3 regions of the Mesorhizobium sp. M0633 genome follow, and region 2 is predicted to be linked to each of the others. Evidence: riboswitches for the same ligand, from Rfam matches in the RefSeq annotation. Region 2 holds a riboswitch; each other region holds the start of a gene.
The links. Region 2 has a riboswitch for thiamine pyrophosphate ahead of thiC (phosphomethylpyrimidine synthase ThiC). Riboswitches for the same ligand answer to the same signal wherever they lie in the genome.
Positions count from the first base shown of each region.

Region 1: linked by a shared signal. The riboswitch ahead of thiC (phosphomethylpyrimidine synthase ThiC) and the one ahead of thiC (phosphomethylpyrimidine synthase ThiC) in region 2 are both predicted to bind thiamine pyrophosphate.
Region 3: linked by a shared signal. The riboswitch ahead of thiB (thiamine ABC transporter substrate binding subunit) and the one ahead of thiC (phosphomethylpyrimidine synthase ThiC) in region 2 are both predicted to bind thiamine pyrophosphate.

Region 1 is NZ_JAMYQC010000073.1:48-5,815, forward strand. It holds partial or broken gene thiC (phosphomethylpyrimidine synthase ThiC) at 1-1,784, opposite strand, end outside; TPP riboswitch at 1,889-2,005, opposite strand; gene NKI47_RS34085 (Fic family protein) at 2,188-3,732, opposite strand; gene NKI47_RS34090 (YybH family protein) at 4,882-5,337, shown strand.
Region 2 is NZ_JAMYQC010000064.1:6,944-12,711, reverse strand. It holds partial or broken gene thiC (phosphomethylpyrimidine synthase ThiC) at 1-1,827, opposite strand, end outside; TPP riboswitch at 1,931-2,047, opposite strand; gene NKI47_RS33645 (IS630 family transposase) at 2,402-3,355, opposite strand; gene pmtA (phospholipid N-methyltransferase PmtA) at 3,667-4,263, opposite strand; gene NKI47_RS33635 (DUF309 domain-containing protein) at 4,383-4,982, shown strand; gene NKI47_RS33630 (MFS transporter) at 5,166-5,768, opposite strand, start outside.
Region 3 is NZ_JAMYQC010000008.1:159,443-165,210, reverse strand. It holds gene NKI47_RS11220 (ABC-F family ATP-binding cassette domain-containing protein) at 1-1,459, opposite strand, end outside; gene NKI47_RS11215 (thiamine diphosphokinase) at 1,475-2,119, opposite strand; TPP riboswitch at 2,247-2,361, shown strand; gene thiB (thiamine ABC transporter substrate binding subunit) at 2,405-3,418, shown strand; gene thiP (thiamine/thiamine pyrophosphate ABC transporter permease) at 3,673-5,292, shown strand; gene thiQ (thiamine ABC transporter ATP-binding protein) at 5,289-5,768, shown strand, end outside.

The DNA of each region.
Region 1 (5,768 bases), on a different contig from region 2:
GGCACGTAGAGATCGCCGCCCTCGCGGTATTTCGCCGCCATCGCCGCCATGCCCTCCTTCTGCGCTTCGGCGCGGATGTCGTGGGAAATTCGCATCGAGCAGAATTTCGGTCCGCACATCGAGCAGAAATGCGCCAGCTTGTGCGCCTCCTTGGGCAAGGTTTGATCGTGGAAGGACCGCGCTGTTTCGGGATCGAGCGACAGGTTGAACTGGTCCTCCCAGCGGAACTCGAATCTGGCCCGCGACAGCGCGTCGTCGCGGATCTTCGCCGCCGGGTGACCCTTCGCCAGGTCGGCGGCATGCGCCGCGATCTTGTAGGTGATCACGCCGGTCTTGACGTCGTTGCGATCGGGAAGGCCGAGATGTTCCTTGGGCGTGACGTAGCAGAGCATGGCGGTGCCGAACCAACCGATCATCGCCGCGCCGATGCCGGAGGTGATGTGGTCGTAGCCCGGCGCGATGTCGGTCGTCAGCGGGCCAAGCGTATAGAACGGCGCCTCGCCGCAAACGGCGAGTTGCTTGTCCATGTTCTGCTTGATCTTGTGCATCGGCACGTGGCCAGGCCCCTCGATCATCACCTGGCAATCCTTCGCCCAGGCGATCTTCGTCAGCTCGCCAAGCGTTTCCAGCTCGGCGAACTGCGCCGCATCGTTGGCATCGGCGATCGAGCCGGGACGAAGGCCGTCGCCGAGCGAGAAGGAGACGTCATAGGCGCGGCAGATGTCGCAGATCTCCGCGAAGTGCTCGTAGAGGAAGCTTTCCCGGTGATGGTGCAGGCACCATTTTGCCATGATCGAGCCGCCGCGCGAGACGATACCCGTGACCCGGTCAACGGTCAGTGGGATGTAATGCAGCCGCACGCCGGCATGGATGGTGAAATAGTCAACGCCCTGTTCGGCCTGTTCGATCAGCGTGTCGCGGTACACCTCCCAGGTCAGATCCTCGGCAATGCCGCCAACCTTCTCGAGCGCCTGGTAGAGCGGCACCGTGCCGATCGGCACCGGCGAGTTGCGGACGATCCAGTCGCGGATGTTGTGGATGTTGCGGCCGGTCGACAGGTCCATCACCGTATCGGCGCCCCAGCGGATCGCCCAGACCATCTTTTCGACCTCTTCGGCCATCGAGGAGGTGACAGCGGAGTTGCCGATATTGGCATTGATCTTGACCAGGAAATTGCGGCCGATGATCATCGGCTCGCTCTCTGGGTGGTTAATGTTGGCGGGAATGATTGCGCGTCCGCGCGCCACCTCATCACGCACGAAATCCGGCGTGACGAAATCGGGCAGTGTCGCGCCGAAAGCCTCGCCGTCGCGCTCAAGCTTGCCGTGCAGGATCTCGCGACCAAGGTTCTCGCGGATGGCGGCGAACTCCATTTCGGGTGTGATGATGCCGGCGCGCGCATAGGTAAGCTGAGTCACCGCCTTGCCTGACTTGGCCCTCAGCGGCCGGTTACGGACTGGAAACTCCGGCGTCAGGCGCTCGCCTGCGGCGAATCCGTTGTCTTCCGGCCGCACGTGGCGGCCGTCATAGGCTTCGACATCGCCCCGCGCCGTAATCCATTCGTGGCGAAGCCGGGCAAGGCCGTTTTCGATGCTGGTTTCGACAGTCGGGTCTGTATAGGGGCCGGACGGATCGTAGACGGTGACGGGCGGTTCGCCGGCCGTCGGATGGACGGAGATTTCGCGCATCGGTACCCTGATCTGCGGGTGGATGGCACCGGGCTTGTGGATTTTTCGTGAGGCGGGCAGCGGTCCCGTCGAGACGGCGGGGGTGAGGGCATTCATCTTGAGGCTCCTTTGCTCGTTGCATTGGAGACCCAGTTCTGTGCCGGGAGGATGAAAAGACGCTTCTGTCGACCTGCCGAAACAGGATCTCGGGCGTAAACTCCCGCAAAGCGCTTGCACCGTCCCTACGCCAGTATGAACTGGATCAGGTTCAACGGGTCACTGCGCCGCGAATGCCAGCAGTATCTCAGCCCCTTGCCGGGACTCCCCTGGTGAATGCGTGAGGTTGGACGGGACGGCTCCGGTTTGTCAAGCGCGTTCTGGCCGCGGCTGATCGGCCGCCGGTCAGACCGTGCGGAAAAAATCGTGCATGTCTCGGCGACAAGTCAAGCGTCGGAGATGAAGGCAGGGACAAGGGAATCGCAAACCGTCGGACTAAAAATCGATCCTGATGATCACACCTTCAATGGGGACCAAAGGTTTGCGCGTAGATCGCCTCGATTCTTCCTACCTCGTCATTGGTCAGCGCGGCGAATTCCTTTTCGCGCGCGCGGTTCGATAGATGTCCATCATTCTGGTGAAGAAAACGGAAGAGCAGATCGATCAACCGCTCGGGCATGTCGATAAAGGCGTCCACCTGCTGCCGGAACTGATCGTAGCGCTGCAGAAATGCGGTTTCCTCGGGAAGGTCCCGTTCGATCGTCCGCTGAACGCAGGCATAGAGGAATTCGGCGTGCGGGGTTGCATCGAAGAACCGGTAGAAATCACCGGTGTCATTCAGCACCCGGACGTTGAATTGCGGCGTCGGTTCCCATTCCACCAACGGCAGAAGGCGCTGCGAATAGCTCTCGAGCACGCCCCTGTACTCGTTGATCTGGTCCAGGATCGCGGCCGAGACGGGAAAGACAACTCCCGGCGGATTGAAGCCGCGCATGGCAAGGACGTGGTGGATTAGGTAGCGGTGAATGCGGCCGTTTCCGTCCTCGAACGGGTGAATGTAGACAAAGCCGAAGGCGAGGATTGCGGCGGCTACGACTGCATCAAGGTTTTGCGCGGGGCCCTGATCGAACGCCGCCATTCCATCAATTAGCCGCGGCAGGTCCTCGGGCCGAGCGCTGATGTGATCGGGCAAGGGCGTGCCGTTGTCTCGGTCATGCTCACCGACGAAACCTCCTTCTTTTCGGAAGCCAAGTCTTACGAAACGGGCGTCGCCAAGTACAATTCTTTGCAGACGCAGCAGCTCATCGCGATTGATCGGCCAGCGGCCGGATTCGCCGATGGCGCGGCCCCAGCGCTGGATGCGATCTTGCGGCGGGTGCTCGCCCTCGATCGCATAGCTTGATCGCGAGTCTTTGAGCAAAAGAAAGGCGGCGGTCCGAGCAAGAAGGTCGCGCGGCACGTCCGCTACGATTGCCTCCGCGCGCCGCGGTAGTTCAAGGCCGATGAATTTTTCGAGAATCTTGGTGCGGAACACCAGAGGGCAGAACTCACGCGTGCCGGGGAGATTGTCCCTTACGCGGTAGCGCGAAGCGGTCTTGTCGGGTCCCGGCCACTGCAGCTCGGGATCGACAACCGGAATGTATCGTCCGGCCTTCGCGTCCGGCAGATCGATACGCGCGCCCCTCAGCCATTCATATAAAAACCAGATGCGTCGGGCATAACTGCCGGTCGGGCTTTCACGGACCAGCGCCTCGATCGGCGCGGGACCGGTCACTTGGAACAGCCGCTTGAGGACGGCAAGGTTCAGTCCCTCGTACTTGAGCGCAAAGGTCAGGTGGCCTTCGAGGGTAGGATTTGGGGCATGGCGGGGGGTCATGATCCGCCAGCCATCCCGTTCGGTAATGCGATGATGCTCGCCCGTGGCGAACAACCTACGGGGCAAGGGCACGGCGAGCCTGTAGGCTCCGATCAGGGCGCTGTACCCGGCCGGGGTCGCCGTTTCAGGAAGGCGGATTTCCTGAAAAACGGTAACAGGACCTGAAAATTGGTGCTGTTGCACCGCAGGCATGAAAAGCGAATCCTTCCATCGAATTTTGGTTAGTTCGGGCCAAAACCTATGAAAAATGATCCTATCCCATGAAAATTGATGCCACAAGACAAATTTTCCGAAAACCGATTCTAAGACGGTGCTGAAGTCGATCAAGCAAGAACTCCGCCACCGGCTCAAGGAAGCGACTTCAGACAAAAAGGTGAGTCCAGGAACCGCCATTCGCCCGTCTGTTAGTCACGAGGCCGGCACGGATGGCCCGCCTTACGTCGAGCCGGATTGCTCGAGGAGCAGCGCGCCGTTCGGGGCTCACTCATAGAGCGCTCCGGCGCGCGATCCCGATTTGATAGCCGCGATCACGCTCGCGACTGATCTTGGTGACGTGGCGGCGTCGGAGTAGAAAAGTGATGCAGGATCTCGGTGGCGTCGTGTGTGTGTGTGTGTGACCTGAAATGAGTTCTCTACGGTATGGGGGGCGGCACGCAGCGCGCGCGTCTTCTCGGCAAACAGATCGACGAAGCGGCACCGAAGGGAAGTTCCCGGCATTCATTCTCGCCATCGCTGCCCCAATTTGCCGACCGGACTGCCGATCGATCTCGGCCAATACCTTGCGCGCGCAAGGGCCGAAGCTGAACTGGGCGGCACCTGCTCATTCGGGAGCTAACTCATGCTTGGCGCGCTAGCCCGAGAGAGCTGTGCCTGATCGAATGCGTGAAATCGTAGCTCGGGGTGGAGAGGCTGACGCGGTCATCTGTCACCCGCCTTCGGGCTGTAACGGAAAGCGCGACATCGTCTCCAATGCTCGTTCCCCACGTCGAGGGCCCAGCGGCTTGGCTGCGGGGGGACTGTCAGCTAGTGGCCGCTGGGCCTTGACGACCAGCGAGCGTAAGAGGAGGCCCTGTGCTGGCTGACGAAAACTTGCGAGCAAAGCCGCGGAAAAGCATCATTCGAACGAATTCTTTCGTCGAGACGAGGAGGCAGTGAGCGGTAGCCGCCGCTTTGAAGCTCTCCGGCAGCTGCTACGCTGGTCGTTCAGAGGGTCGCAGCTGCGCTTGCGCCGTCATATCAGATAAGTCTAATATAATCCGCGCCTGGCCATCGAACGCCGCGGCGCCCTCGGGTCGGCGCTATTCATCGGGTGGGCATGTCGGGCACGCAAGGGAGGACGAAATGAGACTGGTTCAGTCATTTGCATTTGCTGCTGTGCTGCTTCTTTCGTCTGCATTGTCTGCGGCCCCCCACTCGGCTCGTGAGGACATCGAAGCGGCGTTGGTAAAATTCATGGACGCCTTCAACAGCGGAAACGCAGCAGCGGTAGGTCAAATGTATACCGACGATGCCGCCCTGCTGCCACCCGACGGCAAACGCATCGATGACCGCAAGGGCGTGGAAGAATTCTGGCAGGGCGCAATCAAGGCCGGGATGAAGAATCTCACCCTGAAGGCGCTGGAAGTGGAAGGGAGCGGGAATCTCGCCTACGAAGTTGGCGCATTTACGCTCAGTGTGCCGAGCAAAGGCGGTGCCCCTTCCACCGTTGCGGGCAAGTACATTGTCGTTTGGAAAAAAGGGGACGACGGGACATGGCGCCTGCATCGGGACATCTGGAACTTAGGTGCGGCCGAATAGATTCCGCGACCCGTGAGGCCGGCGCGGCTTGCAACAGTTCCAACGAAAGTCCATGGCAATAGCTGATGTGACTGAATTGATTAACAAAATTGAACAGACTTGATGGGTCTGCTCATCGAGTCGGCTCTGGATCTATCGCGCTACCGATCAGGGAGGCGGTAAGATTCGAGCTCAGCAGAACGGCTGACCACCACTTGCCGGGACTAGAGTGTTCTCCGGCTCGGCGCGCCGCTGAGGACTCTTGTTCATTTGGTCATGCGCAATCCGTGGTTCTCCAAGAACCCGTCCATCTCGTCGAATGCCATCTGAGCCGAGACAACTAACTATCATTGGGCAAGTAGCGGCTCAACGGCTCCAGAAGAAAGCAGCCCCCCTATGCTCGTTCAACATTCGAGATCGCATCGGGCAAGTCTTTCCACGTCCGGGTACGC
Region 2 (5,768 bases):
CTCATGCGCCTGTGGCGAAAGCGGTGCGCCGGTCTCGTCCGCCGGCACGTAGAGATCGCCGCCCTCGCGGTATTTCGCCGCCATCGCCGCCATGCCCTCTTTCTGCGCCTCGGCACGGATGTCGTGGGAGATACGCATCGAGCAGAATTTCGGCCCACACATCGAGCAGAAATGTGCCAGCTTGTGCGCCTCCTTGGGCAAGGTCTGGTCGTGGAAGGACCGCGCGGTTTCGGGATCGAGCGACAGATTGAACTGGTCCTCCCAGCGGAACTCGAAGCGCGCGCGGGAAAGGGCATCATCCCTGACTTTCGCCGCCGGATGGCCCTTTGCCAGATCGGCGGCATGGGCGGCGATCTTGTAGGTGATCACGCCGGTCTTGACGTCATCGCGATCGGGAAGGCCGAGATGCTCCTTGGGCGTGACATAGCAGAGCATGGCGGTGCCGAACCAGCCGATCATGGCAGCACCGATGCCTGAGGTGATGTGGTCGTAGCCCGGCGCGATGTCGGTCGTCAGCGGTCCAAGCGTATAGAACGGCGCCTCGCCGCAAACGGCGAGCTGCTTGTCCATGTTCTGCTTGATCTTGTGCATCGGCACGTGGCCGGGCCCCTCGATCATCACCTGGCAATCCTTGGCCCAGGCGATCTTCGTCAGCTCGCCGAGCGTTTCCAGCTCGGCGAACTGCGCCGCATCGTTGGCATCGGCGATCGAGCCCGGACGAAGGCCGTCGCCGAGCGAGAAGGAGACGTCGTAGGCTCTGGCGATGTCGCAGATCTCCGCGAAGTGCTCGTAGAGGAAGCTTTCCCGGTGATGGTGCAGGCACCATTTTGCCATGATCGAGCCGCCGCGCGAGACGATGCCCGTCACCCTGTCGACGGTCAGCGGGATATAGTGCAGCCGCACGCCGGCATGGATGGTGAAATAGTCGACGCCCTGTTCGGCCTGTTCGATCAGCGTGTCGCGGTAAACCTCCCAGGTAAGATCCTCGGCAATGCCGCCGACTTTCTCGAGCGCCTGGTAAAGCGGCACCGTGCCGATCGGCACCGGCGAGTTGCGGACGATCCATTCGCGGATGTTGTGGATGTTGCGGCCGGTCGACAGATCCATCACCGTGTCGGCGCCCCAGCGGATCGCCCACACCATCTTTTCGACCTCTTCAGCCATCGACGATGTGACGGCGGAGTTACCGATATTGGCGTTGATCTTGACCAGGAAATTGCGACCGATAATCATCGGTTCGCTCTCGGGATGATTAATGTTGGCGGGAATGATCGCGCGTCCGCGCGCCACCTCGTGGCGGACGAATTCAGGCGTGACGAAGTCGGGGATCGCCGCGCCGAAGGCCTCGCCGTAGCGCTCAAGCTTGCCGTGCAGGATCTCGCGACCAAGATTCTCGCGGATGGCGACGAACTCCATTTCGGGCGTGATGATGCCAGCGCGCGCATAGGCAAACTGTGTCACCGCCTTGCCGGTCTTGGCCCGGAGTGGCCGGTTGCGGACTGGAAATTCCGGTGTTAGGCGCTCGCCCGCCGCAAACCCATTGTCTTCTGGCCGGACGTGGCGGCCGTCATAGGCTTCGACATCGCCGCGCGCGGTGACCCATTCATGGCGAAGCCGTGCAAGGCCGTTTTCGATGCTGGTTTCGACAGTCGGGTCTGTATAGGGGCCTGACGGATCGTAGACGGTGACGGGCGGCTCGCCGGCCGTCGGATGGACGGAGATTTCGCGCATCGGCACTTTGATCTGCGGGTGGATGGTGCCGGGCTTGTGGATCTTCCGCGAGGCGGGCAGCGGTCCCGTCGACACGGCGGGGGTGAGGGCATTCATCTTGAGGCTCCTTTGCTCATGCATTGGAGACCCAGTTCTGTGCCGGAAGGATGAAAAGACGCTTCTGTCGACCTGCCGAAACAGGACCTCGGGCGTGAACTCCCGCAAAGCGCTTGCACCGTCCCTACGCCAGTATGAACTGGATCAGGTTCAACGGGTCACTGCGCCGCGAAAGCCAGCAGTATCTCAGCCCCTTGCCGGGACTCCCCTGGTGAATGCCCCAGGTTGAACGGGCCGGCGCGGCTTTGTCAAGCGCATTTGGCCCGTCCGTGCGACCGGCGAACTTAGCGCCGCCGTCCGAGAATAGCCGTGCTTGCGGCACCACGTCACCGATTTCGCCAAGAAGGACGCCTTTCTGAGTCGGTTTTGAAATTCAGGGAGGAGCTGAGAGACATCGATACCCGTAGCCGCGCCGAAGGTTCGCTCGACCACCCTGCGGCAGAATTTGGAGCTATTCTGACCGTCGAATCGACGGATGATCTCGACCATCAAGTGCAGGTGCCCGTGAGGTTGAGCCATAGGCGCCATTGGCGAACAGATGCTTCACCCAGCGCTAGTCTAGAGCGGCGGACTTTCATGTGAGTCCATACCCTGCGGCTGCGAAGTAATTTCTGCATTCTGTTGGAGAGAAGAGATTGCAGATATCGCCAATGGCCTGCCACAGGGCGTCGATGGTTCTGATGGCCTTTGCGCGCAGGTGCGCCTTGAGCTTGGCAAATGCCATTTCGATGGGATTGAGATCTGGGCTGTAGGGCGGCAGGAAGAGCAGCCATGCGCCTCTGGCCCGGATCGCTGCCTCGGCGGCCGGGCTCTTGTGGGCAGCGAGATTGTCGAGGATGACGACATCGCCCTTTGCCAGCGTCGGAGCGAGCTGCGTTTCGACATAGGTTTCGAAGATGCGCCGGTTCATCGGCGTGTCGATAACAAAAGGGGCCGTGAGCCCATGACAGCGCAACCCGGCGATGAAGGTCTGCGTCTTCCAATGCCCGAACGGTGCCTTTGAGCGCAGCCGTTGGCCCTTTAGGCAGCGGCCGCGCAGACGTGTCATCTTCGTAGTGGTTCCGGTTTCGTCGATGAACACCAGCCGATGTGGCTCAAGCCGCATCCGCGGCTGGCGCCTGGTCTGCCACTCCTGCCGCGCCTTGCTGACGTCGGGACGATCTTGCTCGCTGGCCAGCAGCGTTTTTTTGAAGCGATAGCCATTCCTGATAAGCCAGCGCGAGATCGAGGCAGGAGCGACCTGGACGTCTGTAGCAGCGGCCAGCTCGGCGGCAAGCTCCGGCATGGTGGTGTCATCCTTCTCGGCCACACGGCCAAGCAGGAACGCACGATGCGGGTCGAGCTTGGAATGGCGGCGGCCACCGCTGGCCTTGGGCGCCAGGCTCTCGGTCTTTCGATAGTTCCTCATCAGGATCACGACAAACGAAACCGACACCCCAAAATGTGCCGCCGCCGCACGCCGCGAGTGGCCAGCCTCGACAAACCGCACAACACGTTCACGCAAATCGAGCGAATAGGGCTTGGGCATGGCAAATCACCTCCTACAGGAAGTGAATCATGAACCACGCCTCACTGGAATCCCTCGCGATTCAAACTGAACGTCCGACGCTCTAGCGCTTGCCCTGACAACCTCCCGGAATTACCTCGCGCGGACGACCGCGACGTCGAGGCTTCGACATCAGCTGTCCGAACTGCACCCACCGCTCGTCTGTCAAATCAAACCAGGACCGCTTCGTCTTCTTGGCAATCTGGCGTCTGCCCCTGCTCTGTCCACATCCTGTTTGGGTGGAAGGCCACCACCCAGCGGAACCCTCAGAGAAGGAAACCGTCCAGATCTGGCTAGACTGCTCGACGATAAGTCCAGAGCTGTGCCGGCGGTATGTTGCGGACAACGAAGTGATAGTGGGAAACCACGTAACGGTCTGGCATCTTGATCACCGGCGACAGAGGTCCATATGTGATCTGAATTAGGGGCCGGCCGGCAGGAATGCGGGCAAGCAGATCCTCAACCAGCGCGACACGCTGTTCCATTGGAAAGCTCAACAGTGGGACTGCACTTACAACACAATCGAACTGTTCACCTTTGCGGTCACCCAAAGCTTCGTCCAGCGTAAATGCGTTGCCCAACCTGAAGTCCACATTCGGGAAGCGTTGCACCAGGCAGTTGTAGAAAATGTTGGAATATTCGACTGAAACCAGCTGGTGCGGCTTGATTCCCCTAGCCAGGATCGCCTTTGTGATGACACCAGTTCCCGCGCCGAGCTCCAGAATCGACAATCCTGACCGTGGATTCACCACGCTTGCCATCCGGCGTGCCGCATAAACCGAAGTGGGAATAAGGGCTCCCACGCCCTTCTTGTCCTTCTGCCAGCCTTTGAAGAATTGGACTTCTTCCTCAAACCGTTTGCCGAGCCGCTCCTTCAGTCGCAGAATCATATCTCCTCCTTGCATCAGCCGCTTACCCAGCGTCATGTATCTCGCAAAGCGCGTTTTTGCCAATCTCGGCACGGTTTAAAAGCCGGTTAAGACTGCTTGCGTGTCAGGGCGCGCTCAGCATGAATTGCCCGTTAACGCGCTTTCGTGTTTGCTGGGTCTATGTCACGCCCTCGCTTGCTGCCCGAAAGAGTTTCCCGAGCTATGCGTATCTGCCCGGCAAACATCCGCATCCGGTGCGCGATCCCTTGGGCCATAGTTACCGAACAGATCCGGTGACGGTCGCCGTTGGCGAAGCGCTCGGCTCAGATGTGTTTCGATGGGGGATCGATCTTTTCAACCACGGCTACTACTGGGAAGCGCATGAGGCTTGGGAGCCTCTTTGGCACGCTGCCAAACAAAGCGCTCAGCACCGCCTGTTCTTCAAGGGGCTGATCCTGTTGGCGGCGGCCGGGGTGAAGATCCGCGAGGGCAAGCGGGTCGCTGCGGCGCGCCATGCTACAAGAGCTGCAGGGCTTTTTCGTCAGGTGGTGAGAGTGCCGGGCGGCCTGTTTGAGAAAGCACTGGGAATGACACCCGCCGCGCTCGCTGAACATGCCCAAGCGATCGTAGCTTACCCGGTTGTTCTGCGGGAGCCAAAGCCTGCCCAGCCTGAGCCCGTCTTTGATTTCATACTCGCACCAGGATCCGAGAGCGATCGGCAATTCAGTGGTCCAAGCTAACTTTGTCAGCAGGAAACGAGGCCTTTGAAAACCGCTCACCACCCGCATGCGTCACAAACAATAAGAGTGCAGTGATGTTTTATAGGCAACTCGCGGCCGCTTCGATGTCGATGGTCTTGAAGGTCGGGGGCTGACCGGTCGCGCTCGTAGCCATCGATTGATGACAGAGATGCCGGCCAGGCTTCAATGACGGGGATGGCGAAAAGCTGAGTGCTCGGGCTTGCGGGCCGAGCTTGTCGGCCGCTCGATGGAAAGTGTCATTTGAGGTGGGGACTCTGCCGCGTGCAGCTGGAAGACTCGTTCGTCCAGTTCCTTGTCTACTTCCGTGAGACGATGATTGAGGCGAAGGTAGTCTGTCCAGGTCGGCGTGCGGAATGTTTCTGTCCATTGCATAGGCTTCTGAAGGTTGCGCTGGAGCGTCCAGTTCCGCGCACCCACGCGGCTGTGTACATGACGCCGCTGCCGCATGAGGTCGAGGAAGGCCTCGAGATTTCTCTCGGCTATCAGGTATTCGACCTTGACCACGATCGGGCCGCTTCTCGGCTTCAAATTGAGAGCGACAGCTGGGGCGTCGAATTCGCCCAAAGGATCGGGTTCGGATTCGCGGCGCTCGCGAAGAGGAAACAGAACGCCGGCTGCGGCGACGAGCAACAGGGCTGCAGCGGAGCCCTCCAGCGCCCAGGTCAGGGAATGGTTCTGGGAAACCGTGCCCCACACCCAGCTGCCGAGCGCGATGCCACCATCAATCAAGGCATAGTAGATCGAGATTGTGCGCCCCACGACCCA
Region 3 (5,768 bases), on a different contig from region 2:
AGCCGCCGGCATATTCGATCCAGCGGCCGTCACCATCCGGCGCGATGATGCTGGTCACGGTGCGGTCGAGGAAATCGCGATCGTGGCTGACCAGGATCACCGTGCCGGCAAAACCGGCGACCAATTCCTGCAGCAGCTCCAGCGTCTCCATGTCGAGGTCGTTGGTCGGCTCGTCGAGCACAAGCAGGTTTGCCGGCCGCGCCAAAACGCGTGCGAGAATCAGCCGTGCCCGCTCGCCGCCCGAAAGCTCGCGCACCGGCGTGCGCGCCTGTTCCGGCTTGAACAGGAAGTCTTTCATGTAAGAGACGACGTGGCGCTGCTCGCCATTGATGACGAGGTTCTCGCCGCGCCCGTCGGTGAGATACTGCGCCAATGTCTCCTGCGGGTCGACGGCTTCGCGCTTCTGGTCGAGCGTGGCGATCTCCAGATTTGTGCCGAGCCGCACCGTGCCCGCGTCCGGCTTCAATTCGCCGGTCAGCATCTTCAACAGCGTCGTCTTGCCGGCGCCGTTCGGCCCGACCAGACCGACGCGATCGCCGCGCTGGATGCGGGTCGAGAATCCCTTGACCACGGTCAGATCGCCAAAGCTCTTCTCAATGTTCTTGGCTTCGATCACCAGTTTGCCGGATTCGGCGGCGTCGCTGGCTGTCATCGTCGCCGCACCCTCGGCGCCGCGGTGGCCGCGAAAGCGCTGGCGCATGGTCTGCAACTCACCGAGCCGGCGCATGTTGCGCTTGCGCCTTGCCGTCACGCCATAGCGCAGCCAGTGCTCCTCACGCACGATCTGGCGGCCGAGCTTGTGCTGCTCGCGCTCTTCCTCCTCCAGCACCGTGTCGCGCCATTCCTCGAAATAGGCAAAGCCCTTGTCGAGACGGCGAGTCTGGCCGCGGTCGAGCCAGATTGTGGCGCGCGACACGCGTTCGAGAAAACGGCGGTCATGCGAGATGACGACCAGTGCCGAGGAGGTGCGGGCAAGCTCCTCCTCCAGCCATTCGATGACCGAAAGGTCAAGATGATTGGTCGGCTCATCGAGGAGGAGAATGTCGGGCTCCGGCGCCATGACGCGGGCGAGGGCGGCGCGCCGCGCCTCGCCGCCGGAGAGGTCGTTCGGCCGTTCCTCGCCGGTCAGGCCGAGATGCTCCATCAGATAGGTGGCGCGGTAGGGATCGTCGGCCGGCCCGAGCCCCGCCTCGACATAGGCGCGGACAGTCGCAAAGCCGTCCATGTCGGGCATTTGCGGCAAGTAGCGCACGGTCGCCGAAGGCTGGCGGAAGACTTCGCCGTCCTGCGGTTCGATCAGCCCGGCGGCGATCTTGAGGAGCGTCGACTTGCCAGAGCCGTTGCGGCCGACCAGGGCGATCTTGTCGCCAGCAGAGGCCGTCAGGGCGGCACCGTCGAGCAGCGGCGTGCCGCCAAAGGTCAGCTTTATCCCGTCGAGATTGAGAATTGGCGGCGCCATGTCGGCTTTCTGGGCTCAGCTTTCCGGAAGAGGATAGGGATGTGCGAGCAGCAGCGCGCGGCCGCTGGCCAGCGCGATTTCCAACCGGCCCCTGACCTCGTTGGAAATGGTCAGCGACGAGCCGAACGCAACCTCGACATGGTCGAGCGGCCATTTGGCACCGGTGACGCTCAGGCCGGCGAGATCGGAGAAGCCGAGCACCGAAAACAGCGTGCCGTCGGCATAGTCGAAGCCAGTCTTTCCCGGCAGCAAGGGAATGCCTTCCTGTGCGCCGCTGGTCAAAAGCACTTCCGTCCCGCCTTCCGCCAGCCGGACGCTTAGCGCCAGATGCAGGAAGATGTGGTCGGTGCGTTTGCCGCCGAAGGCGCCTGCGAGCACAAGGCTTGTCGCACCGCGTTCGAGCGCGGCGGCGATAGCGAGTTCACCGTCGGTCTTGTCCTTTTCAGCGGGAAACACCTGCCGTGGCACGGCGGCCAGATCTTCCGGCAAATCGGCAGGCACCGAATCGAAATCGCCGACCCAGAGTTCCGGCCTCAGGCCCAGCATACGGGCATGGCCGATGCCGGCATCGGCAGCGATGACACGCGAGCCTTCGACCTGGCGGTCGAGCAGCGGCGTGCGGATGAGATCGCCGCCAAGCAGGATGGTGAATGTGCTCATATCTCGTGGCCCTTACCAGCCCTGCCCCGGAAACGGAAGATGAAACGGCAGACGAAACGGAAGGCTGGGCTTTGGATGCCCGGCAAACTTCCGCTTGCGCAGCACTTCGGCCGGGCCTATGTGTCGCAACGCTCTAACGGGGTGCCGGACGCGATTTTCGCGGACCGGCTGAGAGGCAAGACTGCCAACCCGCTGAACCTGATCCGGTTTGTACCGGCGGAGGGATTAGACGTTTCGGACAGCCCGACGCCTCAATTCCTTTCAACGCGAACGAAGGAGGCGCCGATGCGCAGTTTTTTCCACTCTCTTGTCTCAATTGTCCTGCTTGCGGCATCCGCGCTCGCCTTGCCAGGGCAGGCATCGGCACAGGATAGACTGACGGTCTATACCTATGAAAGCTTCACCGCCGATTGGGGTCCGGGACCGGCGGTGAAGAAGGCCTTCGAGGCCGAATGCAGTTGCGTCGTCGAATTCGTCTCGGTCGCCGACGGCGTGGCGCTGCTCAATCGTGTGAAGCTGGAAGGCGCCGCGACCAAGGCCGATATCGTACTTGGCCTCGATACCAACTTAACCGCCGACGCCAAGGCAACCGGCCTGTTTTCGCCGCACGGCGCCGTGTCGGGCGTCAGTGTGCCGGGCGGCTGGAGCGACGATATTTTCGTGCCGTTCGACTATGGCTATTTCGCCGTCGTCTACGATACCGAAAAACTGAAGAGCCCGCCGAAGAGCCTCAGGGAATTGGTCGAGGGCGATGCCGGAGAGAAGATCGTCATCCAGGATCCGCGCACCTCGACGCCGGGCCTTGGCCTGCTGCTGTGGGTCAAGTCGGTCTATGGCGACAAGGCGCCGGAAGCCTGGGCCAAACTCAAGGCGAAGGTGCTGACGGTAACGCCGGGCTGGAGCGAGGCCTACGGCCTGTTCACCAAGGGCGAGGCGCCGATGGTGCTGTCCTACACCACCTCGCCGGCCTACCACATGGTTGCCGAAAACACCGAGCGCTACCAGGCGGCGTCTTTCGAGGAAGGCGAATATCTGCAGATCGAGGTCGCGGGGATCACCACCAAGGGTGCGAAGAACCCGCTGGCGGAAAAGTTCATCGCCTTCATGACCGGACCGAAATTCCAGAATGTCATTCCCGAAACCAACTGGATGTTCCCGGTCGGCAAGACCGACAAGCCGCTCAACCCGGCGTTCGACAAGCTGGTCAAACCGACCAAGACCTTGCTGTTCAGCCCGGAAGAGGTCGCCGCAAATCGCAAGGCCTGGGTCGACGAGTGGCTGGCGGTGATGAGCAAGTAGGGCTCAAGCCTCGTCGGATGTTTGCGCCAAGCCACCCCCCTCTGGCCTGCCGGCCATCTCCCCCCCCTCAAGGGGGAAGATCGGCAGCTTTGTCGCCTCTCCTCGTCCTGCCACTTGTGAGATTGGCGAAGGCGGCTGAGTGCGCAATCTCCCCCCTTGAGGGGGAGATGGCCGGCAGGCCAGAGAGGGGTGGGCTCGGCCATTGCCAGGTATTTCCTTCGATCAACACCTGTCGTAGTGTCGGGTAGCGCGACATGCGTACGCGTCATCCGGCCGATCCCCGCGTCACTGCCGGCATCGTCGCGCTCGCCGCCATCGCGCTGCTGATCGGCGGTGCATTCGCCGGGCTCGTCGTCGAAGCCACACGCGACCTGTCCGGCGCCGCCGCCGCTTTCGATTCCTATCTCTTGCGCGTCGTCCGTTTCACGCTCTGGCAGGCTCTGCTGTCGACCCTGCTCTCCGTTGCACCGGCGCTGTTCGTCGCGCGCGCCCTGTCGCGGCATCCGCGTTTTTTCGGGCGAGGCTTCATCCTCCAGCTTTTCGCCGTGCCGCTGGCGCTGCCGGCCATTGTTGCCGCACTCGGTGTCTTGGCACTCTATGGCCGCGCCGGGTATTTCGCCGGCACGCTCGGCGCGATTGGCGGGCAGAGCTGGCCCGGCATCTATGGCCTGTCGGGCATTCTCGTCGCCCACGTCTTCTTCAACCTGCCGCTGGCGACGCGGCTGTTCCTGGAAGCGCTGCAGACCGTGCCGGCCGACCAATGGCGGCTGGCGAGCCAGCTTGGCATGGGTGCTGCGCCGGCCTTCCGGCTGATCGAATGGCCGCCGCTGCGTGCGGCCCTGCCGGGCGTTGCCGGGCTCGTTTTCATGCTGTGCATCACCTCTTTCACCATCGTGCTTACGCTCGGCGGCGGGCCGCGCGCGACGACGCTGGAGGTTGCCATCTACCAGGCATTGCGTTTCGACTTCGACCCGGCGCGGGCTGTGACGCTGACCCTGCTGCAGATTGCCCTGACCTTCGTCGTCGTGCTGGCCTTGACGCGGCTCGGCGCCAATATGGTCGGGGATGCCAATCTGCCGGTGGCGCCGCGCCGGTATTTTTCAGCCGGTGCGACCGAGACCGTGCTGAACGCACTGGCGATCGGGCTCGCACTGCTGTTTGTCGCCGGGCCGATGGCGGCCACGTTGGCAGCCGGGCTTGGCGCCGATCTCGGCCGCCTGGCCGGCGAGAGCGCGGTGCGGCAAGCGACGGCGACCAGTGCCGTGCTTTCCCTCCTATCGGCGCTGCTCTCTGTGGCGTTGTCGCTGTCGCTGGTCATGGCGCGCCGGGCGCTGGCGCTCACCCGGCGGAGCGGCAGGAGGACGCTGCTCGAACACCTGGCCGACACCGGTGCGGGGTTCGTCCTGGTGGTGCCGCCCATCGTCATCGGCGCCGGCTGGTTCCTGCTCTTGCGCACCGTCGGCGATGTCTTTGCGATCGCCCCTGTCATGGTCGTTGCGGTCAATGCGGTGATGGCGATGCCGTTCGCCATCCGCGCCATCCGCCCTGCCTATGACGCGGCGAGCGAACGCCACGAACGGCTCTGCGCACAGCTTGGTATCTCGGGCTGGAACCGGTTGCGGCTGGTCGACTGGCCGTTGCTGCGGCGGCCGCTCGTCACCGGCTTCGCGTTCGCCATGGCGCTGTCGCTCGGCGATCTCGGCGTCATTGCGCTATTCGGCAGCGATTCCGTGCAGACCTTGCCCTATCTGCTGCTGGCGCGCATGGGCAGTTACCGCACCGAGGATGCGGCCGGCCTGGCGCTGCTGCTCGGCCTTGTCTGCCTGGCGCTGGTGTTGGCCGCAGACTGGCTGGGAAGGAGGGAGAAATCATGATGCCGACCAGCCCGGAACGGTCCATTTCTGTCGAAAAAGGCGCGGCCGTGCGGCTCGATAATGTCTCTTTCAGCTATGGTGAAACGCCGCTTATGTTCGATGTCGATTTCCCGGCGTCGGAAATCACCGCCATCATGGGGCCGAGCGGTTCGGGAAAGTCGACACTGCTCAATCTGGTGGCCGGCTTCGAGACGCCGCGGTCGGGCCACGTGCTGATCGGCGGCGCCGACGTCAGCACTGCGCCGCCATCAGCGCGGCCGGTATCGATGGTGTTCCAGGAAAACAACCTGTTTGCCCATCTTTCCGTCGAGCAGAATGTCGGGCTCGGCCGCTCGCCTTCGCTCAGGCCGAGCGAGGCCGATCGCGCCGCAATCGCCGCAGCGCTGAAGCGCGTCGGCCTTGCCGGCAAGGAAAGCCGGCTGCCGCGCGAACTCTCCGGCGGCGAGCGGCAGCGCGTCGCGCTCGCCCGGGTCCTG